2 regions of the Geobacillus sp. TFV-3 genome follow, and region 1 is predicted to be linked to the other one. Evidence: a T-box and tRNA genes for the amino acid it is inferred to sense, from the RefSeq annotation. Region 1 holds a T-box; the other holds one or more tRNA genes.
The links. The T-box of region 1 lies ahead of ileS (isoleucine--tRNA ligase). A T-box ahead of a tRNA ligase gene usually reads a tRNA of that ligase, here a tRNA-Ile.
Positions count from the first base shown of each region.

Region 1 (11,891 bases):
CATCCGCCGCCTTTGGCTTGCGGAGTGGGCCAAGCGGCGGCACAATCGCGAAAAAAGTTAGGCAAACGACAGGGAAAGTGTTTTCGCGTGTTGAATTATATGGGGTAAAACAAAATGTTGTTGCGAAACTCGCAAACTAGACATAGACCAATAGATAAGGAAATTTCAGCCGAAAAAGGAGGTGTCGCTGCTTACTGAAACGCCGGCCGACACCGGCGCGTTTTTAGTAGGCAGATGCCAAAAAATGAGCAGCAATGAGATCGTCGTTAGCCTGGATGTCGGAACATCGAGCGTGAAAGTCATCATCGGGGAAATGCTAGGCAGCTCCATCAACATTATCGGGGTGGGCAATGTCAAAGCGGAAGGGCTCAAAAAAGGAGCGATTGTTGATATAGATAAAACGGTGCAGTCGATCAGACGGGCCGTCGAGCAAGCGGAGCGGATGGTCGGTTTATCGATCCGCCGTGTGATCGTCGGGGTGGCCGGCAGCCATATTCAGCTCCATGACTGCCACGGCATTGTCGCCGTCGCGAGCGAAAACCGGGAAATCAGCGATGAAGATGTCGCCCGCGTCATCGATGCCGCGCAAGTCGTCTCCATCCCTCCCGATCGAGAAATCATCGGCGTCGTTCCGCGCCAGTTTATTGTCGACGGATTGGACGGCATTCATGATCCGCGCGGCATGCTCGGCGTCCGCTTGGAAATGGAAGGAACTATGGTGACTGGCGCGAAGACGATATTACATAATCTTCTTCGCTGTGTGGAGCGGGCAGGCTTGGAAATCAGCGACCTTTGTCTTCAGCCGCTGGCCGCCGGTTCGCTGGCGCTGTCCGATGACGAACGGCATTTGGGGGCGGCGCTCGTTGACCTGGGAGGCGGCTCGACCACGGTCGCTGTCTTTGAGCAAGGGACGTTGCAAGCTGTCTCTTCGCTTCCGGTCGGCGGGGAGCACATTACGAAAGACTTGGCCATCGGATTGCGGACGACAACGGATGATGCCGAAAAAATCAAACTGAAGCACGGACATGCATTTTACGACTACGCTTCAGAGGAAGAGGTGTTCAGTGTGCCGATCATGGGCACCGATCAACATCAGCAGTTCAGCCAGTTGGAGATCGCTGATATTATTGAGGCGAGACTGGAAGAAATTTTGCAAATGGTTCAGCAGGAAGTGCGTCGTCTCGGGTTTCGCGATCTTCCTGGCGGCTATGTGCTGACCGGCGGCGTCGCGAATATGCCAGGGTTGCTTGAGCTGGCCCACGTCGTTTTCGGGACGAGCGTCCGCATTGCCATGCCGGATTATATTGGTGTGCGCGATCCGCAGTATACGATCGGCGTTGGCTTGCTCAAGTTTGCCTACCGGCAGGCGCAGTTGCAAGGGAAAACGATCCCGGCTGCCGCTGCGGTGGAGCCGGTCGAGCGCCCCTCGCAAAAACAGCAGCCGAAACAGAAAAAGAAAGAAGACCATTTTGGGAAGAAGGTCAAGAAATTTTTCGGTTCTTTCTTTGAATAGAGATTGAAATTTTAGGAGGATTTGGCCATGTTGGAGTTTGAGACAACAGTCGATCAGTTGGCAACGATCAAGGTGATTGGAGTCGGGGGCGGCGGCAACAACGCCGTCAATCGGATGATTGAGCATGGGGTGCAAGGTGTAGAGTTTATTGCGGTCAATACGGATGCACAGGCGCTCAACTTGTCGAAAGCGCCGATCAAGCTGCAAATCGGGGCGAAGCTGACACGCGGCTTGGGTGCGGGAGCGAATCCAGAAGTTGGAAAAAAAGCGGCTGAGGAGAGCAAAGAGCAAATTGAAGAAGCGCTTCGCGGCGCTGATATGGTGTTTGTCACCGCTGGCATGGGCGGCGGCACGGGAACTGGCGCTGCCCCGGTCATCGCCCAAATTGCGCGCGAGTTAGGGGCGCTTACGGTCGGTGTTGTTACGCGACCGTTTACGTTTGAGGGGAGGAAGCGGGCGACGCAGGCCGCAAGCGGCATCGCCGCCATGAAAGAGGCGGTCGATACGCTCATCGTCATTCCGAACGACCGATTGCTTGAGATTGTTGACAAAAATACGCCGATGCTTGAGGCGTTCCGCGAAGCGGACAATGTGTTGCGCCAAGGGGTGCAAGGCATTTCCGATTTGATCGCCGTGCCGGGGTTGATCAACCTTGACTTCGCTGATGTGAAGACGATCATGTCGAATAAAGGCTCGGCATTGATGGGGATTGGCATCGCCAGCGGCGAAAACCGAGCGGCTGAGGCAGCAAAAAAAGCCATTTCCAGCCCGCTGTTGGAGACGTCGATCGACGGTGCGCAAGGGGTGCTCATGAATATCACTGGCGGCATGAACTTAAGTTTGTACGAAGTGCAAGAGGCTGCCGACATCGTCGCTTCGGCGGCTGACCAAGAAGTGAACATGATCTTCGGCTCCGTTATTAATGAGAACTTAAAGGACGAGATCATTGTGACGGTCATTGCGACCGGATTCAATGAAAACGTCGCTTCGCAGCCGCGCGCGCCGCGCATTGGCACCGTGCCGAAAGCGGCGCCGGCGCCAAAGCGCGAAAAGCGTGAAGAGCCGATGCAAGACTATGCAGCGCTCCGCTCGGGGCAAGCAGAAGATCCGCTTGACATTCCCGCTTTCTTGCGCAACCGCAACCGCCGCCGCTAGATGGCGAAACGAGGGTGTCCCAAAAGCAACGGGACACCCTTTCTTCATCACAAGATGCATGGCACGAACGTGCACGAAGCACTTTGGTGAAACGATATATTGTATCTCTCTTAAAGAAAGACGGTCTTTTGAGACAGCCTCGCTTTTCCGATTAGGACCAAAAACTTTCTTGCGTTGGACGCCTGCTCTTTCGCAGCCCAAGGGCGAAAAAGAGAAGGCAGGTTAGGCTTTCGTGCCGGCTGATTTGATCCGCCGTGGTTCCCCTTGTTTTGACAAAACATCCCCTTTTTCACCTCCACCGATTGACAGACTTTCCCCGAAGAGATGCTATATACTTGTGTCAGACAAAGCCGATGTGGGCGGGGGAGGGGCTTGACGGTTGGTCGTCTATCTCGATGTCATTTGGCTGTTGAATGTCTGTTTTGACGCGTTGCTTCTTTGGCTGACAGCGCTCATGCTCAAGCGGCCGATCGTTTGGTGGCGCCTGTTGGCCGGGGCGTTGATCGGTTCGCTGCTTGTCATATTGCTGTTTACCCCTTTTTCCGCCATCGCCCAGCACCCACTGATAAAAGTAGCCGTTTCCGTATTGATCGTGTGGGCCGCCTTCGGCTTTAAGCGCCCGCGCTATTTGCTTGAGAATATGCTGGCGTTTTACTTTGCCACGTTCGCCGTTGGCGGCGGCATGTTGGCGATTCATTACTTTTTCGCGCACCAACTGTCCATCCGCAAAGGAATGCTTCTCATGCATCATCCCGGGGCTGGCGATCCGGTCAGCTGGCTGTTTGTTGTCATCGGGTTTCCGGTTTTATGGCTTTTTTCCCGCCGAAGGGTGGAGGCGATTCGCGAAAAAAAACTGCGGTTTGAACATATCATTGAGGTCAAGATCGTATGGGACGGGCGGCCGCTTATGCTGCGCGGCTTGATTGACAGCGGCAACCAGCTCGTCGATCCGTTGACAAAAACGCCGGTGATGGTAGTCGAACAGGAAAAAGCGAAGGCCGTGCTTCCTGAAGAGTTATTGGGTTGCCTCAGCGCTCACATAATGCTGGCTTCCCCGCCGGAGCAGTGGGTCCATCGCCTTCGCCTCATTCCGTACCGCGCGGTCGGCAGCGGTCCACAAATGATGGCGGCGGTCAAGCCAGACAGCATTATGCTTCGGTATGAAAACGAATGGTTGGAAGTAGCGCAAGGGCTTGTGGCGCTAAGCGCTGATCCGCTGTCGGCGGATGGAGAGTACGACTGCATCGTCCATCCGAAAATGGTGCAGGCGGGAAGAAAGCTGACCGCTTCGTAGGTTTTGTTAGTATATCATACTCGCTTTTGATCCGTTTAGAAGGGGGATTTTCATGAAAAAGTGGAAACTTCGTTTCATGTACTGGGTGTATAAGCTTTTGGCCAAGCTCGGCTTGAAGGCGGATGAAATTTATTATATCGGAGGCAGCGAAGCGCTCCCGCCGCCGCTGACAAAAGAAGAAGAGGAGCAGCTGATCGCCAGGCTTGCCGCCGGCGATGACACGGCGAGATCGCTTTTGATCGAACGCAATTTGCGTCTTGTCGTCTACATTGCGCGCAAGTTTGAAAACACCGGCATTCACATTGAAGATTTAATTAGCATTGGAACGATCGGCCTTATTAAGGCCGTCAACACGTTCAACCCGGAGAAGAAGATCAAGCTGGCGACATACGCGTCGCGCTGCATTGAAAACGAAATTTTAATGTATTTGCGCCGCAACAACAAAGTGCGGGCGGAAGTGTCGTTTGATGAACCGCTCAATATCGACTGGGATGGCAACGAGCTGTTGCTTTCCGACGTGTTGGGCACGGAAGACGATGTGATTACGAAAGATTTGGAAGCGGATGTCGACCGGCGCTTGCTCTTAAACGCCTTGCGCCAGCTGAGCGACCGCGAGAAGCAAATTATGGAATTGCGTTTTGGCCTCTCCGGCGGCGAAGAAAAGACGCAAAAAGACGTCGCTGATTTGCTCGGCATTTCGCAATCGTACATATCGCGGCTCGAGAAGCGGATCATTAAACGGTTGCGCAAAGAATTCAATAAAATGATGTAGCGGGCGGCGGGAGCGAAATTCCGCCGCTTTTTCCTCGTCGGACGGGCTGTGCATATTTTTCCCTTCCAAGGAGATACTGAAAACTGACGACTTAGCATCTCCTGATGGGAGGGAACAACTTGACGAGGAACAAAGTCGAGATTTGCGGCGTAGACACTTCGAAGCTTCCCGTCCTCAAAAATGAGGAAATGCGTGAACTGTTTCAGCGGATGCATGAGGGGGATTTGGAGGCGAGAGAGAAATTAGTAAACGGCAACTTGCGCCTCGTGTTGAGCGTCATTCAGCGCTTCAACAACCGGGGCGAATTTGTCGATGATTTGTTTCAAGTTGGCTGCATCGGACTTATGAAATCGATTGATAATTTTGACCTCAATCAAAACGTGAAATTTTCCACTTACGCAGTGCCGATGATCATCGGCGAGATCCGCCGTTATTTGCGCGACAACAACCCGATCCGCGTTTCGCGTTCGTTGCGCGACATTGCCTACAAAGCGCTGCAAGTGCGAGAGCGGCTCATGAGCGAGACGGCGAAAGAACCGTCAACTGAGGAAATTGCCAAAGAACTCGGCGTCGCCCATGAGGAAGTGGTGTTTGCCCTCGATGCCATTCAAGATCCTGTTTCATTGTTTGAGCCGATTTACAACGATGGCGGCGACCCGATTTATGTGATGGACCAGCTGAGCGATGAGCGCAACCGCGACAGCCAATGGATCGAAGAAATCGCCTTGAAGGAAGGGCTTCGGCGGTTGAATGAGCGGGAAAAAATGATCATCCGCAAACGTTTTTTTCAAGGAAAGACGCAAATGGAAGTGGCCGAGGAAATCGGCATTTCCCAAGCGCAAGTGTCCAGGCTCGAAAAAGCGGCGATTCGGCAAATGAATAAAAACATCCAAGTGTGACAGGCTGCAGGCGCAGCCTTTTTCTTTGGCACATAACTGCTCATTTGTCGTCATATAGATGAAAAAGAGGGAGAGGAAAGGCGGGGAGAAAAACTGTGATGAGAATTTCCGAATTTCAGACGAAAGATGTCGTCAATGTAGCCAATGGGAAAAAGCTTGGCAATATTGGGGACATTGATATTGATTTAGATACTGGAAAAATCCGCTCACTCATTATTTTAGGCGCCGGAAAGATGCTCGGGCTGTTTGGGCGCGAAGAGGCGGTCGTCATTCCATGGCAGAACATCGTCAAAATCGGAGCCGATGTGATTTTAGTCCGCCTTCATGATTTAGATTAAACGGCTGGTGCAACGGTTGGCCCCGTCGCTTGCAACGCGGCAGGACGACGTTGCAGGCCTTTCCGCTTTTCGTGGGCAGATCGGCTCTGCCGCCAGCGCGGTTTTCGAGCGGCAATGGGGGCTGGACAATATTCGGCGACAATGTTTCGACAAAATCGCAAATAAAGGTTATCATGGACAAACAAACTATGATAAAATAGGAAAAAAAGTGATAAAAAACTACAAAAAGCAGCGTGAGGGTTGACGCGAATGCCAGACATTTTTCAACAGGAAGCCTGCGGCTGGCTCCGTTGCCAGGCGCCTCCGTTTGTTGGAGTCGTCGCTGGATTGACGACGAAACACGGCGGGGAGAGCAAAGGGCCGTTCGCCTCGCTCAATATGGGGTTGCATGTCGGCGACGATCGCATGGATGTCGTCAACAACCGCCGGCGCTTGGCACACTGGCTCTCATTCCCGCTTGAACGATGGGTATGTTGCCAACAAGTGCACGGCGCCGACATTCGAAAGGTGACGAAAAACGACCGGGGGAGCGGAGCGCAGGATTTCGCCACGGCGGTTCCGGGGGTCGACGGGTTGTATACGGATGAGGCGGGGGTATTGCTTGCGCTTTGTTTTGCTGACTGCGTGCCTGTCTATTTTATCGCGCCATCAGCCGATGTGGTCGGTCTTGTCCACGCTGGCTGGCGGGGGACGGCGGGCGGCATTGCCCGCAATATGGTGCAGATTTGGCAGGAGCGCGAACAAATTGCTCCGTCTGACATCTATGTGGCGATTGGACCGGCCATTGGCCCGTGCTGTTACACGGTCGATGACCGGGTGATCGATGGCTTGCGCCCGACGCTTCCTCCGGAAAGCCCGTTGCCATGGCGGGAAACAAGCCCAGGGCAATATGCGCTTGACTTAAAGGAAGCCAACCGGCTTCAGTTGCTCGCGGCTGGCGTTCCGAACAGCCATATTTATGTGTCGGAACGCTGTACAAGCTGTGAGGAAGCGTTGTTTTTTTCCCACCGCCGCGACCGCGGAACGACCGGAAGGATGTTGGCGTTCATTGGCCGAAGGGAGGAATGGACATGACGGTGCGCGACAACTTGGCGGCCATTCGCCGAGAAATCGAGGCGGCCTGCGCTCGCGTCGGCCGCGATCCGGCGGGCGTGCGCATCGTGGCGGTCACCAAATATGTGGATGCAAAGCGGGCGCTCGAGGTGCTTGACGCCGGCATTGCCGATCTCGGCGAAAACCGCTCTGACCAATTGATGGAAAAGCATGAACGGATCGGAAATCAAGCGACGTGGCATTTCATTGGGACGCTTCAGTCGCGCAAAGTCAAAGACATCATTGATAAAGTCGATTACATTCATTCGCTCGACCGCTTGTCGCTCGCGAAAGAAATCGAAAAGCGGGCGGCGCGGCGGGTGAAATGTTTTGTGCAGGTGAACGTCTCAGGAGAGGCGACCAAACACGGGCTCGCCCCCGAAGAAACGGTTCCGTTTATTGAACAACTTCACGCCTTTTCGCGCATCGAAGTCGTCGGATTGATGACGATGGCGCCGCACACCGACGACGAAGCGATATTGCGCGCTTGCTTTCGTCAATTGCGGATGCTGAAGGAACGTGTTCAGGCGCTGGGAATGGCCCATGCGCCATGCACCGAACTATCAATGGGCATGTCAAACGACTACACGATCGCCATCGAGGAAGGAGCGACGTTTGTGCGCATCGGCAGCGCGCTTGTCGGATCATTGTAGGAGGTGAAACGGGATGGGATTGATGAAAAAATTCCGCGATTATTTTTTAGAAGAAGACTACGAAGACTATGAGGAAGAATATGAAGCGCCGCAGCCGGAAGAGGAGGCGCCGCCGAAGACGGCAGGAAAGGCGAACGTCGTCAGCCTGCAAAGCGTGCAAAAATCGGCGAAAGTTGTGCTTGCTGAGCCGCGGGTGTATGCGGAGGCGCAGGAGATCGCGGACCATTTGAAAAGCCGGCGCGCGGTCATCGTCAATTTGCAGCGCATTCAGCATGAGCAGGCGAAGCGGATCGTCGACTTTTTAAGCGGCACCGTGTACGCCATTGGCGGCGACATTCAGCAAGTCGGCACAAAAATTTTTTTATGCACTCCGGAAAACGTCGACGTCAGCGGCTCGATTTCGCTCGACGGCGAGGATGACAGACCGATGAAGAGGTGGTAGCCGTTGGATTATGTACTCGCGTTTTTGACGACATTGATTCAAGTGTACTCGTATGCACTGATCATTTATATTTTAATGTCGTGGTTTCCCAATGCGCGCGAAACACGGTTCGGACAAATGCTTGCCGCCATTTGCGAACCGTATTTGGAGCCGTTTCGGCGCGTCATTCCGCCGCTTGGCATCATTGACGTCTCCCCAATCGTCGCGTTTATCGTTCTTGAATTCGCGACGAGAGGGCTTCACGCCTTGTTCGACATTCTTCAGTCGCAGTTTTAGCTTCGTTTTGCGCGCACGGCGCCGCCGCTCTCCGTTCCGGCAGGCAAAAAAGCGGAAGGACGGAACTCGCAGAAAGGAATCCGTTGTGGGTTCCTTTCTTCCATGAAAGCAAGGTGACGTCGAGTGGAGCTGTATCAGCATTTTCGCAAAGAGGAACATCCGTTCATTGATCAAGTGCTCGAGTGGAAGGAGATGGTGAGCCGTCAGTACGCTCCGAAGCTGACCGATTTTCTCGATCCGCGTGAGCAGCAAATCGTGCAAAGCATCGTCGGCGGCGCGGAAGATGTGCGCGCGTTCTTTTTCGGCGGCGCCCCGTTTGTCGAGCGGAAGCGGGCGTTTCTCGCTCCGCCGTATATCGAGCCGGAGGAAAGTGATTATCGCATCGCTCTGTTTGCTGTCCGCTATCCGGCGAAATTCGTTTCCCTTGAACATCGCGACGTGTTGGGGGCGCTCATGTCGCTTGGCTTGCGGCGCGGCAAGTTTGGCGATATTCTCGTTCAAGATGAAGAGATTCAATTTTTCGCCGCCGCTGAAGTCGCCGACTACGTCCGCCTGCATGTCGAAACGATCGGCAAAGCTCCGGTTGCGCTTGAGCCGTTGCCGTTGTCGGCAGCCATGCCGCTTGCCGAAACGTGGGAGGAAGGAACGGTCACGGTTTCTTCTCTAAGGCTCGATGCTGTGCTCGCTCAGGCATTTCGCCTTGGGCGCGAGAAAGCGCGTACGCTTGTTGAAAGCGGGCTTGTCAAAGTCAACTGGAAGGTGGTGGACAAGCCTGATTTTCTCTGCGAACCGGGTGATGTGCTGTCGGCGCGGGGCTTTGGCCGTTGCAAGCTGTTTTCGGTGGAAGGGCCGACGAAAAAAGAGCGCTGGCTCGTCCGGATCGGCCGACAAAAATAAACAAACGGCGGCAGGAAATCGGCAAACTGTGTCGAATAAAGTGAAGAAAAGGAATGATGGAGACGGAGGTGGCCGTTGTGCCGTTGACGCCATTAGATATTCACAACAAGGAATTCAGCCGCGGGTTTCGCGGGTACGATGAAGACGAAGTGAACGAGTTTCTCGATCAAGTCATTAAAGACTATGAAATGCTCATCCGTGAAAAAAAGCAGCTGGAAGAAAAAGTAGCCGAACTGACGGAAAAGCTGAACTACTTTGCGAACATTGAAGAGACGCTCAATAAGTCGATTCTTGTTGCTCAGGAAGCAGCGGAAGAAGTGAAGCGGAATGCGCAAAAGGAAGCGAAGCTGATCATTAAAGAGGCGGAAAAAAACGCCGAGCGCATCATCAGCGATGCATTGGCGAAATCGCGGAAAATCGCCCTCGAGATCGAGGAGCTGAAGCGGCAGTCGAAAGTGTTCCGCGCCCGTTTCCGCATGCTTGTCGAGGCGCAGCTTGATATGATCAACAGTCGCGACTGGGACGAGTTGATGGAGTATGAGACGCCCGATTTGGAAGAAGGGGCGAAAGAACCACTGTCTCATCCTTGACGAACCGAAGCCGTTTCGGTTATAATGATTGGCAAAAATCGCCGCACCAGCCGCCATGGGCGGCGGTTGGCTTTTTTCCGGATGGATCGCGAAACAGCCATCGACGATGAAAGGGACAGTAGCTCTTGTACGACCGGTCGCAGCGAGCCGGGGACGGTGGAAGCCTGGCATCGGTGCAAGAGTGAACATCACCCTGGAGTTCCATGCCGAACATCAAGTAGGCCATGGCGCGTCATTCCCGTTACGAATGAAAAGTGGGCTGTGCGTCGTTTGCATGGCCAAGAAGGGTGGTACCGCGAGACCGTTCTCGTCCCTTGCCGGGGGAGAACGGTTTTTTATTTGGAATCGATCGTTCGAAGGAGGAGCAAGGATGGATTACAAAGAAACGCTACTCATGCCGAAGACCGAGTTCCCGATGCGCGGCAATTTGCCGAAGCGGGAGCCGGAAATGCAAAAAAAATGGGAGGAAATGGACATTTATCGGAAAGTGCAGGAGCGGACGAAAGGGCGGCCGCTGTTTGTCCTGCATGACGGCCCGCCGTATGCCAACGGCGACATTCATATGGGCCATGCGCTGAACAAAATTTTAAAAGACATCATCGTCCGCTACAAATCCATGAGCGGCTATTGCGCGCCGTATGTGCCGGGCTGGGATACGCACGGTTTGCCGATCGAAACGGCGCTCACGAAACAAGGCGTCGACCGCAAATCGATGAGCGTCGCCGAGTTCCGCAAGCGGTGCGAGCAATACGCGTATGAACAAATCGACAACCAGCGCCGGCAGTTCAAGCGGCTCGGCGTGCGCGGCGACTGGGACAACCCGTACATTACGCTCAAGCCTGAGTATGAAGCCCAACAAATTAAAGTGTTTGGCGAAATGGCGAAAAAAGGGCTCATCTACAAAGGGTTGAAGCCGGTCTATTGGTCGCCGTCAAGCGAATCGGCGCTCGCCGAAGCGGAAATCGAATATAAAGACAAGCGCTCGCCGTCGATTTATGTCGCCTTCCCGGTGAAAGACGGCAAAGGCGTGCTTGAGGGGGACGAACGTATCGTCATTTGGACGACGACGCCGTGGACGATTCCGGCCAACTTGGCGATCGCCGTCCATCCGGAGTTGGACTACCATGTCGTCGAAGCTAACGGGCAAAAATACGTCGTCGCCGCTGCCCTTGTCGAGTCGGTGGCGAAAGAAGTCGGCTGGGACGCATGGTCGGTTGTGAAAACGATCAAAGGAACAGCGCTCGAGTATGTAGTGGCGAAACATCCGTTTTATGAGCGCGACTCGCTCGTCGTCTGCGGCGAACACGTCACGACCGACGCCGGCACGGGCTGCGTCCATACCGCGCCGGGGCATGGGGAAGACGACTTCCTTGTCGGACAAAAATATGGGCTTCCGGTTCTTTGCCCGGTCGATGAGCGCGGCTATATGACGAGCGAAGCGCCGGGGTTTGAAGGAATGTTTTACGAAGACGCCAACAAGGCGATTACACAGAAGCTTGAGGAAGCCGGCGCCTTGTTGAAGCTCGGCTTTATCACCCACTCGTATCCGCACGACTGGCGGACGAAACAGCCGACGATTTTCCGGGCGACGACGCAATGGTTTGCGTCGATCGATAAAATCCGGAACGAGCTGCTTCAAGCGATTAAAGAAACGAAATGGATTCCGGAATGGGGAGAAATCCGCATCCATAACATGGTGCGCGACCGCGGCGACTGGTGCATTTCCCGCCAACGGGCGTGGGGCGTGCCGATTCCGGTCTTTTACGGCGAAAACGGCGAACCGATCATCACCGATGAGACGATCGAGCATGTGTCGAACTTGTTCCGCCAATACGGATCAAACGTCTGGTTTGAGCGCGAGGCGAAAGACTTGCTGCCGGAAGGGTTCACTCATCCGTCAAGCCCGAACGGCCTCTTTACGAAAGAAACGGACATTATGGACGTCTGGTTTGACTCCGGTTCGTCGCACC
Region 1 is NZ_MPSP01000001.1:2,336,752-2,348,642, reverse strand. Features, by position in the region: gene BJQ97_RS11810 (small basic family protein) at 1-61, shown strand, start outside; gene ftsA (cell division protein FtsA) at 245-1,513, shown strand; gene ftsZ (cell division protein FtsZ) at 1,541-2,668, shown strand; gene spoIIGA (sigma-E processing peptidase SpoIIGA) at 3,048-3,962, shown strand; gene sigE (RNA polymerase sporulation sigma factor SigE) at 4,015-4,734, shown strand; gene sigG (RNA polymerase sporulation sigma factor SigG) at 4,854-5,633, shown strand; gene BJQ97_RS11780 (YlmC/YmxH family sporulation protein) at 5,729-5,971, shown strand; gene BJQ97_RS11775 (hypothetical protein) at 5,988-6,215, shown strand; gene pgeF (peptidoglycan editing factor PgeF) at 6,221-7,045, shown strand; gene BJQ97_RS11765 (YggS family pyridoxal phosphate-dependent enzyme) at 7,042-7,716, shown strand; gene BJQ97_RS11760 (cell division protein SepF) at 7,730-8,158, shown strand; gene BJQ97_RS11755 (YggT family protein) at 8,162-8,434, shown strand; gene BJQ97_RS11750 (YlmH family RNA-binding protein) at 8,558-9,331, shown strand; gene BJQ97_RS11745 (DivIVA domain-containing protein) at 9,409-9,921, shown strand; T-box leader at 10,019-10,239, shown strand; gene ileS (isoleucine--tRNA ligase) at 10,292-11,891, shown strand, end outside.

Region 2 (11,891 bases), 2.3 Mb from region 1:
GTCGATATGGAAATCGGGCAAGTGTCGCCTGTGTATATACATGATTTGAGCCAATACCAAAAGTTGCTGCAACAACGCAATCATTACTTAAAAATGATGCAGGCGCGCGAGCGGAGCGATGAGGCGGTTCTTGATGTGTTAACTGAGCAGCTTGTATTGTTGGCGGCCAAAATTACGCTGCGGCGCCGCCAGTTTTTGTCGTTGCTTGAGCAATGGGCAATGCCAATCCACTATGAAATCAGCCGCGGCGCCGAACAACTTTGCATCCGATACGAACCGTCGGTCGACGTATCAGAAAAGGCGGAATTGTCGAGAATAGTAGAAGTATACAGTGAAACGTTCGCCGCCATGAGGGAACGGGAAGTTCAGCGGGGAACAACGCTAGTCGGCCCGCATCGCGATGACATCGCGTTTTTCGTGAATGGAAAAAACGTGCAAACTTTCGGTTCCCAAGGGCAACAACGTACAACCGCGCTAGCGATCAAGCTGGCAGAACTTGAGCTCATCTTTTCCGAGTTAGGCGATTACCCCATTTTATTGCTGGATGATGTGTTGTCAGAACTTGATGACTTTCGGCAAACCCACCTCCTTGATGCCATCCGGAAAAAAGTGCAAACTTTTGTCACAACAACAAGCATTGACGGCATTAAGCACGATATCATTCAAGAAGCGGTCATTTATCGAGTCCATTCTGGTTCGGTAACCGCTCCTTCTTGACCGCGAGACCGTTGAACGTTTGTAAAGAAAGCGTAGGTGATCAGGCATGACAATGGAACAACGGGTTGAGCAGACGTACGATGCAAGCCAAATCCAAGTGCTTGAAGGCCTTGAAGCGGTCCGCAAGCGCCCGGGGATGTACATCGGCTCGACGGGGCCGAAAGGACTGCACCATCTCGTTTGGGAAATCGTCGACAACAGCATCGACGAGGCGTTGGCGGGCTATTGCACAAACATCGATGTGACGATCGGCAAAGACAACAGCATCACCGTCGCCGACAACGGGCGTGGTATTCCAGTTGACATTCACGAGGCGACCGGGCGTCCCGCCGTCGAAGTCATTATGACCGTCCTTCATGCTGGTGGGAAATTTGGCGGAGGGGGCTATAAAGTGTCCGGCGGCTTGCACGGCGTTGGCGCTTCGGTCGTCAACGCCTTATCGGAATGGCTCGAAGTGTACGTCTATCGGGATGGAAAAATCTATTACCAGCGGTACGAGCGCGGAGAACCGTGCAACGACTTGCAAGTCATCGGCGAGACAGACCGGACCGGAACGACGACCCGTTTTAAGCCAGACCCGGAAATTTTCACTGAGACGACCGAATTTGACTATGAAACGCTGGCCACTCGTTTGCGTGAGCTCGCCTTTCTAAATCGCGGCTTAAAAATTACGCTGACGGACGAACGGGTTGACAGCCGAAAAAACGAATATGTTTACGAAGGCGGCATTCGTTCATACGTCCGCCATTTGAACCGAACACGAGAAGTGCTGCACGAAGAGCCAATTTATATCATTGGCGAGCGTGACGGCATTTTCGTAGAAATCGCCTTGCAGTACAACGACGGCTATACGAGCAATATTTATTCGTTTGTCAACAACATTCATACGCATGAAGGAGGCACACATGAATCTGGCTTTAAAATGGCGCTGACGCGCATTATCAATGATTACGCCCGCAAGCAGCAAATTTTTAAAGAAAACGACGCGAACTTGACTGGCGAAGATGTGCGCGAAGGGCTGACGGCCATCGTGTCGATCAAGCATCCATCGCCGCAGTTTGAAGGGCAAACGAAAACGAAGCTCGGCAACAGCGATGCGCGCACGGTGACCGACGCTGTCTTTTCAGAACAATTTGAAACGTTTTTGCTTGAAAATCCGACGATTGCCCGAAAAATCGTCGAAAAAGGCATGATGGCAGCGCGGGCGCGGCTGGCGGCGAAAAAAGCGCGCGAACTGACACGGCGCAAAAGTGCGCTTGAAATTTCCAATTTGCCGGGCAAACTAGCTGACTGCTCGTCAAGAGACCCGTCGATCAGCGAGCTGTACGTCGTCGAGGGGGATTCGGCCGGCGGCTCCGCAAAACAAGGACGCGACCGCCATTTCCAAGCGATTTTGCCGCTGCGTGGGAAAATCCTTAACGTGGAAAAAGCGCGTTTGGACAAAATTTTGTCGAACAATGAGGTGCGGGCGATTATTACCGCCCTTGGCACGGGCATCGGCGAAGAGTTTGACATCTCAAAGGCGCGTTACCATAAGGTCATCATCATGACCGACGCCGATGTTGACGGGGCCCACATTCGCACGCTTCTTTTAACATTTTTTTACCGTTATATGCGGGAATTGATTGAACACGGCTACATTTATATCGCTCAGCCGCCGCTGTATAAAATCGAGCAGGGAAAACAGGTGCGTTACGCTTACAACGACCGCCAGCTTGAGAAAATCCTTGCCGAGCTGCCGGACCAGCCAAAACCGACGATTCAACGCTATAAAGGATTGGGCGAGATGAATCCGGAGCAACTTTGGGAAACGACGATGAATCCGGAAACGAGAACGTTGCTGCAAGTGAGCTTGCAAGACGCCATTGACGCAGATGAAACGTTTGAAATTTTAATGGGCGATAAAGTTGAGCCGCGCCGCCAGTTCATCGAAGAAAATGCCCGTTATGTGAAAAACTTGGACATTTAGGCTAAAAAGAGAGGGAATCAGCTGCCCTCCTCGCTTCACCTTGCCGACGGGGACACCCGGCGCGCGAGCGAAGCGGCGCCCGCCGTCCGTCCGCGTCCGCCTGGCCGGGCGGTCCGGACTGGAGGAGGTTTCAAAGGGAGGTTTGAACGAATGGCAGAACACGAACAACCGCGCATCCGCGAAGTGAACATCAGCCAGGAAATGCGTTCTTCGTTTCTTGACTATGCGATGAGCGTCATCGTTTCGCGCGCCCTGCCGGACGTGCGCGACGGGCTGAAGCCGGTGCATCGCCGCATTTTATATGCCATGCACGACCTCGGCATGACTGCCGATAAACCGTATAAAAAGTCGGCTCGCATCGTCGGCGAAGTGATCGGGAAATATCATCCGCATGGGGATGCCGCCGTGTATGACACGATGGTGCGCATGGCGCAAGATTTCAACTACCGTTACATGCTTGTCGACGGACATGGCAACTTCGGATCGATTGACGGTGACGCGGCAGCAGCGATGCGCTACACGGAAGCGCGCATGTCGAAAATCGCCATGGAGCTTTTGCGCGATATCAACAAAGACACGATCGACTATCAAGACAACTATGACGGTTCAGAAAAAGAACCGGTCGTGCTGCCGTCCCGGTTTCCTAATTTGCTTGTCAACGGTTCATCCGGCATCGCTGTCGGAATGGCGACGAACATTCCTCCGCACCAGCTTGGCGAAGTGATCGACGCCTTGTTGGCATTAAGCCAAAAACCGGAGATGACGGTTGCCGATTTGATGGAATACATCCCAGGACCTGACTTTCCAACCGCTGGACAAATTATCGGCCGCAGCGGCATTCGCAAGGCGTACGAAACGGGTCGCGGCTCAATTACATTGCGCGCCAAGGCCGAAATCGAGCAGCAGCCAAACGGCAAGGAAACGATTATTGTGACCGAGCTCCCTTACCAAGTAAACAAGGCGAAACTGATCGAGCGGATCGCCGAACTTGTGCGCGACAAAAAAATTGACGGCATCACCGACTTGCGCGATGAGTCGGATCGGAGCGGCATGCGCATCGTTATCGAAGTGCGGCGCGATGCCAACGCGAAGGTTGTGTTGAACAATTTGTACAAACATACGGCATTGCAAACGAGTTTTGGCATCAACATGCTTGCTTTGGTAAACGGCGAGCCGAAAGTGCTGAACTTAAAAGAGTGCTTGGAGCATTATTTAAACCATCAAAAAACCGTTATCCGCCGGCGGACGGCGTTTGAGCTGAAAAAAGCCGAGGCGCGTGCTCACATTCTGGAAGGGTTGCGCATCGCCCTTGACCATTTGGATGAAGTAATCGACCTCATCCGCCGCTCACAGACAACGGAGGCGGCGCGCGAAGGGCTGATGGCGCGGTTCTCACTCAGTGAACGGCAAGCGCAGGCGATTTTGGATATGCGCCTGCAACGATTAACCGGCCTTGAGAGAGAAAAAATCGAACAAGAATACCAAGACCTTGTCCGTCTGATCGCAGAACTGAGAGGCGTATTGGCTGACGAAGAGAAAGTATTGCAAATCATTCGCGATGAACTGAGCGAAATTAAAGAGCGGTTCAACGATGATCGACGCACAGAAATCGTTTCAGGAGCCGCTGAGCAGTTCGATGACGAGGATTTAATTCCACAAGAACATGTTGTCATCACACTTACTCATAAAGGCTACATTAAGCGCTTGCCTTTATCGACGTACCGGAGCCAAAAACGCGGCGGACGGGGCGTGCAAGGCATGCATACGGCGGAAGACGATTTTGTCGAACATTTGCTCATTACGTCGACTCATAACACCGTGCTGTTTTTCACGAATAAAGGGAAAGTGTATCAGGCAAAGGGGTACGAGATCCCGGAATTCGGCCGCACAGCCAAAGGGTTGCCGATCATCAACTTGCTTGAGCTCGATAAAGATGAGTGGATCAACGCCATGATTCCGATTGAAAGCGAGTTTAGCGATGAACGCTACCTTGTGTTTGCGACAAAGCAAGGAATTGCCAAACGTTCCCCGCTTTCAGCGTTCGCCCATATCCGAAACAACGGGCTTATCGCCATCCATTTGCGCGAAGGGGATGAACTGATTGCTGTCCGGCTGACGGATGGCAAAAAGCATTTGATCATTGGTACGAAAAACGGCATGCTCATCCGTTTTCCGGAAACCGACGTGCGGGCGATGGGCCGCAGCGCGACTGGAGTCAAAGCGATCACACTTGATGACGGGGATGAAGTAGTTGGCATGGAAATTTTAGAAGACCATCATGATGTGCTTGTCGTCACGAAAAAAGGGTTCGGCAAGCGCACTGCGGCCTCGGAATACCGTGTGCAAAGCCGCGGGGGCAAAGGATTGAAAACGTGCAATGTCACAGATCGAAACGGTCCTGTCGTTGCGGTGACAACCGTCGTCGGCAATGAAGACGTCATGGTCATCACGACCGGCGGTGTGCTCATTCGCATTGCCGTCAGCGATATTTCTCGGACGGGAAGAATCGCCCAAGGTGTTAAGCTCATTCGCCTCTCTGGCGAAGATGGGCATGAGTGCGTCTCTACGGTGGCAAAAGTGCCTGAGGAAGAAAGGGGCGAGGAATAAAGAAGAAGATCGTTCAACCTAACGAAAACGGCGCTTCGCCTATAGGCGCGGGGCGTCGTTTTTCTGTTTCAAAAGCCTGTCATCGCGGTCAAAATCATGTTACGATAGAAATAAGAGAAAAAAAGACAAAGGGGGCACTAATCGATGGTTCGTGTGAAACGCTCCCAGCTTCGCGAAGGATGCGTGCTCGCTGAAGATGTGCTCGGCAAAACGAAACGTCCAATTATACCGAAAAACACCGTGATCACGAAACCGTTGCTACTCGTACTTGAAAAATTCCTCGTTGAGGAAGTGGACGTTGAACCATTGCTTGCTAACGGAGAACTATTTCCCAACGTCGATTCCGCATCAACGGCGGCTGCCCAACAGCCGATGGCCTTCTACTTAGAGGCGGTCCAACGATACAAAACATGGTTTCAATCGTGGCAAGCCGGTTTGCCGGTTGATATCGGGGAAATCAGAGGGATCATCATTCCGCTTTTTGAACGAATGACGGTCCAAAAACGGGAGTTGCTTATGTTGCATCATTACGCAACAAAGGACGAATATTTGCACCATCATGCCGTCAGCGTTGGACTGCTCGCAGGCTTTCTGGCCATGCAGCTTGGATACAGCGAAGGGGAATGTCACCAAATCGCCCTTGCCGGTGTGCTAGCAGACTGTGGCATGGCGAAAGTAAGCAAGAGAATTTTGACAAATCCGTCAGCGCTCACTGAAACCGAGTTCAATGAAGTAAAGCAACACCCTGTCTTCAGCTACCGCATGGTGCAAAAAATCCCTGCGCTAAACCATGGGGTAAAACTTGCCGTGTTGCAGCATCATGAACGAAATGACGGCAGCGGCTACCCGCTCGGAATAAAAGCAGAAAGAATTCATCCTTACAGCCAGATCGTCGCTGTCGCTGATGTCTACCATGCCATGACTTCAGAACGGTTATACCGTCGCAAACAGTCGCCGTTTCGGGCCATTGAAGCGATGCAAAGGGAGCAGTTCGGCAAACTGAGTACAGAAGCTGTCGCCGCGCTGGTGAACAATCTCATCGGCCTACAAACAGGAGCCGTCGTCAAACTCTCCAACGGCGAAATGGCTGAAGTGATGTTTATTCCTTCGGACGAGCCAGCCCGGCCGATCGTCAAGATCATCGAAACCGGACAGTTGCTGTCACTAAGCGTCCAGCGGGACATATATATCGAGGAAATGGTGCAAGGTTGATCGGTGTCAATTCCAAAAAATACTATTGCCTAAACAACATCGACATGATACAATCAACATTGCTTGTGACGGTAAAGAAACAAAAAAAGTTGTTGACTTTTCGCTGTCCATGGGTTATTATGTAGTAGCTGTCATCATTAAGGGACAGCGAAAAAGCTCCTTGAAAACTAAACAAAACGCAAGCGTCATAAGAAAAGCTGAGGCCGCTCGTAGCACCTTCGGTGTCGAGGCCAAAGCAGAAGCCAATCAACTTTCTTTGGAGAGTTTGATCCTGGCTCAGGACGAACGCTGGCGGCGTGCCTAATACATGCAAGTCGAGCGGACCGGACTGGAGCTTGCTCTAGTTTGGTCAGCGGCGGACGGGTGAGTAACACGTGGGCAACCTGCCCGCAAGACCGGGATAACTTCGGGAAACCGGAGCTAATACCGGATAACACCGAAGACCGCATGGTCTTCGGTTGAAAGGCGGCGAAAGCTGTCACTTGCGGATGGGCCCGCGGCGCATTAGCTAGTTGGTGAGGTAACGGCTCACCAAGGCGACGATGCGTAGCCGGCCTGAGAGGGTGACCGGCCACACTGGGACTGAGACACGGCCCAGACTCCTACGGGAGGCAGCAGTAGGGAATCTTCCGCAATGGGCGAAAGCCTGACGGAGCGACGCCGCGTGAGCGAAGAAGGCCTTCGGGTCGTAAAGCTCTGTTGTGAGGGACGAAGGAGCGCCGTTCGAAGAGGGCGGCGCGGTGACGGTACCTCACGAGGAAGCCCCGGCTAACTACGTGCCAGCAGCCGCGGTAATACGTAGGGGGCGAGCGTTGTCCGGAATTATTGGGCGTAAAGCGCGCGCAGGCGGTCCCTTAAGTCTGATGTGAAAGCCCACGGCTCAACCGTGGAGGGTCATTGGAAACTGGGGGACTTGAGTGCAGGAGAGGGGAGCGGAATTCCACGTGTAGCGGTGAAATGCGTAGAGATGTGGAGGAACACCAGTGGCGAAGGCGGCTCTCTGGCCTGCAACTGACGCTGAGGCGCGAAAGCGTGGGGAGCAAACAGGATTAGATACCCTGGTAGTCCACGCCGTAAACGATGAGTGCTAAGTGTTAGAGGGGTCACACCCTTTAGTGCTGCAGCTAACGCGATAAGCACTCCGCCTGGGGAGTACGGCCGCAAGGCTGAAACTCAAAGGAATTGACGGGGGCCCGCACAAGCGGTGGAGCATGTGGTTTAATTCGAAGCAACGCGAAGAACCTTACCAGGTCTTGACATCCCCTGACAACCCAAGAGATTGGGCGTTCCCCCTTCGGGGGACAGGGTGACAGGTGGTGCATGGTTGTCGTCAGCTCGTGTCGTGAGATGTTGGGTTAAGTCCCGCAACGAGCGCAACCCTCGCCTCTAGTTGCCAGCATTCGGTTGGGCACTCTAGAGGGACTGCCGGCGACAAGTCGGAGGAAGGTGGGGATGACGTCAAATCATCATGCCCCTTATGACCTGGGCTACACACGTGCTACAATGGGCGGTACAAAGGGCTGCGAACCCGCGAGGGGGAGCGAATCCCAAAAAGCCGCTCTCAGTTCGGATTGCAGGCTGCAACTCGCCTGCATGAAGCCGGAATCGCTAGTAATCGCGGATCAGCATGCCGCGGTGAATACGTTCCCGGGCCTTGTACACACCGCCCGTCACACCACGAGAGCTTGCAACACCCGAAGTCGGTGAGGTAACCCGTTTCGGGAGCCAGCCGCCGAAGGTGGGGCAAGTGATTGGGGTGAAGTCGTAACAAGGTAGCCGTACCGGAAGGTGCGGCTGGATCACCTCCTTTCTAAGGATGTTATGGACAAAATCGAATGGTTGGATGATAGTGACGCTTGTCGTTTTGTTTAGTTTTGAGGGAACTTGTCTTTTCTGACTGTTTTGCGCCTGCGTCTGCGAGCAGATTCAGAGAAGTTGGGTTCCTCGGCGCAAGGCTGCAAAGAAGTTGATTCCATGCAGCGGCCTTGTTTCATTTTGAGGGAACTTGTCGTTCCTTGCAATGTGTATATGGGCCTATAGCTCAGCTGGTCAGAGCGCACGCCTGATAAGCGTGAGGTCGGTGGTTCAAGTCCACTTAGGCCCATTGGATGGGGCCTTAGCTCAGCTGGGAGAGCGCCTGCTTTGCAAGCAGGAGGTCATCGGTTCGATCCCGATAGGCTCCACCATATCAAGGTAAGAGAAATGATTTCGTTTTTCGACGCAAACCAGCGGAGAAGCGAATTCAAAGAAGCTGCTTTGCGTCTGTGCCTGCGTCTGCGAGCAGGTTCAGAGAAGTGGGATTCCTCGGCACAAAGCCGCAAGGAAGCCTAATCAAAAGAAGTTGCTTTGCGTCTACAAGCGGATTCAGAGAAGCCGAATTCCTCGACGCAAGACTGCAGAGAAGCAAATTCAAGCAACAGCTTCGTTTGCGTCTGCGTCTACCAGCCGGTTCAGAGAAGCTGGATTCCTCGACGCAAACCAGCGAAGAAGTGAATTCAAAGAAGCTACTTCGTTCCTTGAAAACTAGATAACCGATTGACACAAGGAAGAAGCCGAGACGCTTTAGGTTAAGCTAGAAAGGGCGCACGGTGGATGCCTTGGCACTAGGAGCCGATGAAGGACGGGGCAAACGCCGAAACGCTCCGGGGAGCTGTAAGCAAGCGTGGATCCGGAGATGTCCGAATGGGGGAACCCACTGTCCGTAATGGGGCAGTATCCATGCCTGAATCCATAGGGCATGGAGGGCACACCCGGGGAACTGAAACATCTTAGTACCCGGAGGAGAAGAAAGCAAACGCGATTCCCTGAGTAGCGGCGAGCGAAACGGGAACAGCCCAAACCAAGAGGCTTGTTCTCTTGGGGTTGTAGGACCGCTCACGATGGGAGTGAGAAAGGGACGGGGTAGACGAACCGGTCTGGAACGGCCGGCCGGAGAAGGTGAGAGCCCTGTAGTCGAAACTTCGTTCCCTCCCGAGCGGATCCTGAGTACGGCGGGACACGAGGAATCCCGTCGGAAGCAGGGAGGACCATCTCCCAAGGCTAAATACTCCCTAGTGACCGATAGTGCACCAGTACCGTGAGGGAAAGGTGAAAAGCACCCCGGGAGGGGAGTGAAAGAGAACCTGAAACCGTGTGCCTACAAGTAGTCAGAGCCCGTTGATGGGTGATGGCGTGCCTTTTGTAGAATGAACCGGCGAGTGACGATGGCGTGCGAGGTTAAGCCGAAGAGGCGGAGCCGCAGCGAAAGCGAGTCTGAAGAGGGCGTTTAGTACGTCGTCGTCGACCCGAAACCAGGTGATCTACCCATGTCCAGGGTGAAGGCCGGGTAACACCGGCTGGAGGCCCGAACCCACGCACGTTGAAAAGTGCGGGGATGAGGTGTGGGTAGGGGTGAAATGCCAATCGAACTTGGAGATAGCTGGTTCTCCCCGAAATAGCTTTAGGGCTAGCCTCGGGTTTAAGAGTGTTGGAGGTAGAGCACTGATTGGGCTAGGGGCCCAAACCGGGTTACCGAACCCAGTCAAACTCCGAATGCCAACGACTTATGCCCGGGAGTCAGACTGCGAGTGATAAGATCCGTGGTCGAGAGGGGAACAGCCCAGACCGCCAGCTAAGGCCCCGAAGTGCACGTTCAGTGGAAAAGGATGTGGAGTTGCAAAGACAACCAGGATGTTGGCTTAGAAGCAGCCACCATTTAAAGAGTGCGTAATAGCTCACTGGTCGAGTGGCTCTGCGCCGAAAATGTACCGGGGCTAAACGTGCCGCCGAAGCTGCGGGATGACCGTTGGTCATCGGTAGGGGAGCGTTCTAAGGGCAGAGAAGCCAGACCGGAAGGACTGGTGGAGCGCTTAGAAGTGAGAATGCCGGTATGAGTAGCGAAAACAGAGGTGAGAATCCTCTGCGCCGAAAGCCTAAGGGTTCCTGAGGAAGGTTCGTCCGCTCAGGGTTAGTCGGGACCTAAGCCGAGGCCGAAAGGCGTAGGTGATGGACAACAGGTGGAGATTCCTGTACCACCTTCTTCCCGTTTGAGCGATGGGGGGACGCAGGAGGATAGGGCGAGCAGGCGGCTGGAAGAGCCTGTCCAAGCCGTGAGGCTGATCCGCAGGCAAATCCGCGGGTCGCTAAGGCCAAGCGGTGACGGCGACGGAGCATTCCGGAAGTCCCTGATTCCACACTGCCAAGAAAAGCCTCTAGCGAGGGAAGAGGTGCCCGTACCGCAAACCGACACAGGTAGGCGAGGAGAGAATCCTAAGGCGCGCGGGAGAACTCTCGTTAAGGAACTCGGCAAAATGACCCCGTAACTTCGGGAGAAGGGGTGCTCTTTCGGGTGAAGAGCCTGGAAGAGCCGCAGTGAAAAGGCCCAAGCGACTGTTTATCAAAAACACAGGTCTCTGCGAAGCCGAAAGGCGACGTATAGGGGCTGACACCTGCCCGGTGCTGGAAGGTTAAGGGGAGCGCTTAGCGGAAGCGAAGGTGCGAACCGAAGCCCCAGTAAACGGCGGCCGTAACTATAACGGTCCTAAGGTAGCGAAATTCCTTGTCGGGTAAGTTCCGACCCGCACGAAAGGTGTAACGACTTGGGCGCTGTCTCAACGAGAGACCCGGTGAAATTATACTACCTGTGAAGATGCAGGTTACCCGCGACAGGACGGAAAGACCCCGTGGAGCTTTACTGCAGCCTGATATGGAATTTTGGTATCGCTTGTACAGGATAGGTGGGAGCCTGGGAAGCCGGAGCGCCAGCTTCGGTGGAGGCGGCGGTGGGATACCACCCTGGCGGTATTGAAATTCTAACCCGCACCCCTTAGCGGGGTGGGAGACAGTGTCAGGCGGGCAGTTTGACTGGGGCGGTCGCCTCCCAAAAGGTAACGGAGGCGCCCAAAGGTTCCCTCAGAATGGTTGGAAATCATTCGGAGAGTGCAAAGGCACAAGGGAGCTTGACTGCGAGACGGACAGGTCGAGCAGGGACGAAAGTCGGGCTTAGTGATCCGGTGGTTCCGCATGGAAGGGCCATCGCTCAACGGATAAAAGCTACCCCGGGGATAACAGGCTGATCTCCCCAAGAGTCCACATCGACGGGGAGGTTTGGCACCTCGATGTCGGCTCATCGCATCCTGGGGCTGTAGTCGGTCCCAAGGGTTGGGCTGTTCGCCCATTAAAGCGGTACGCGAGCTGGGTTCAGAACGTCGTGAGACAGTTCGGTCCCTATCCGTCGCGGGCGGAGGAAATTTGAGAGGAGCTGTCCTTAGTACGAGAGGACCGGGATGGACGCACCGCTGGTGTACCAGTTGTCCCGCCAGGGGCACCGCTGGGTAGCTATGTGCGGACGGGATAAGCGCTGAAAGCATCTAAGCGTGAAGCCCCCCTCAAGATGAGATTTCCCACC
Region 2 is NZ_MPSP01000001.1:3,501-15,391, forward strand. Features, by position in the region: gene recF (DNA replication/repair protein RecF) at 1-717, shown strand, start outside; gene gyrB (DNA topoisomerase (ATP-hydrolyzing) subunit B) at 764-2,686, shown strand; gene gyrA (DNA gyrase subunit A) at 2,837-5,293, shown strand; gene BJQ97_RS00035 (HD-GYP domain-containing protein) at 5,438-6,505, shown strand; rRNA gene BJQ97_RS00040 (16S ribosomal RNA) at 6,759-8,315, shown strand; tRNA gene BJQ97_RS00045 (tRNA-Ile) at 8,536-8,609, shown strand; tRNA gene BJQ97_RS00050 (tRNA-Ala) at 8,616-8,691, shown strand; rRNA gene BJQ97_RS00055 (23S ribosomal RNA) at 9,071-11,891, shown strand, end outside.
Region 2: it has a tRNA-Ile gene. The T-box ahead of ileS (isoleucine--tRNA ligase) is inferred to sense a tRNA for this amino acid. The anticodon was not compared.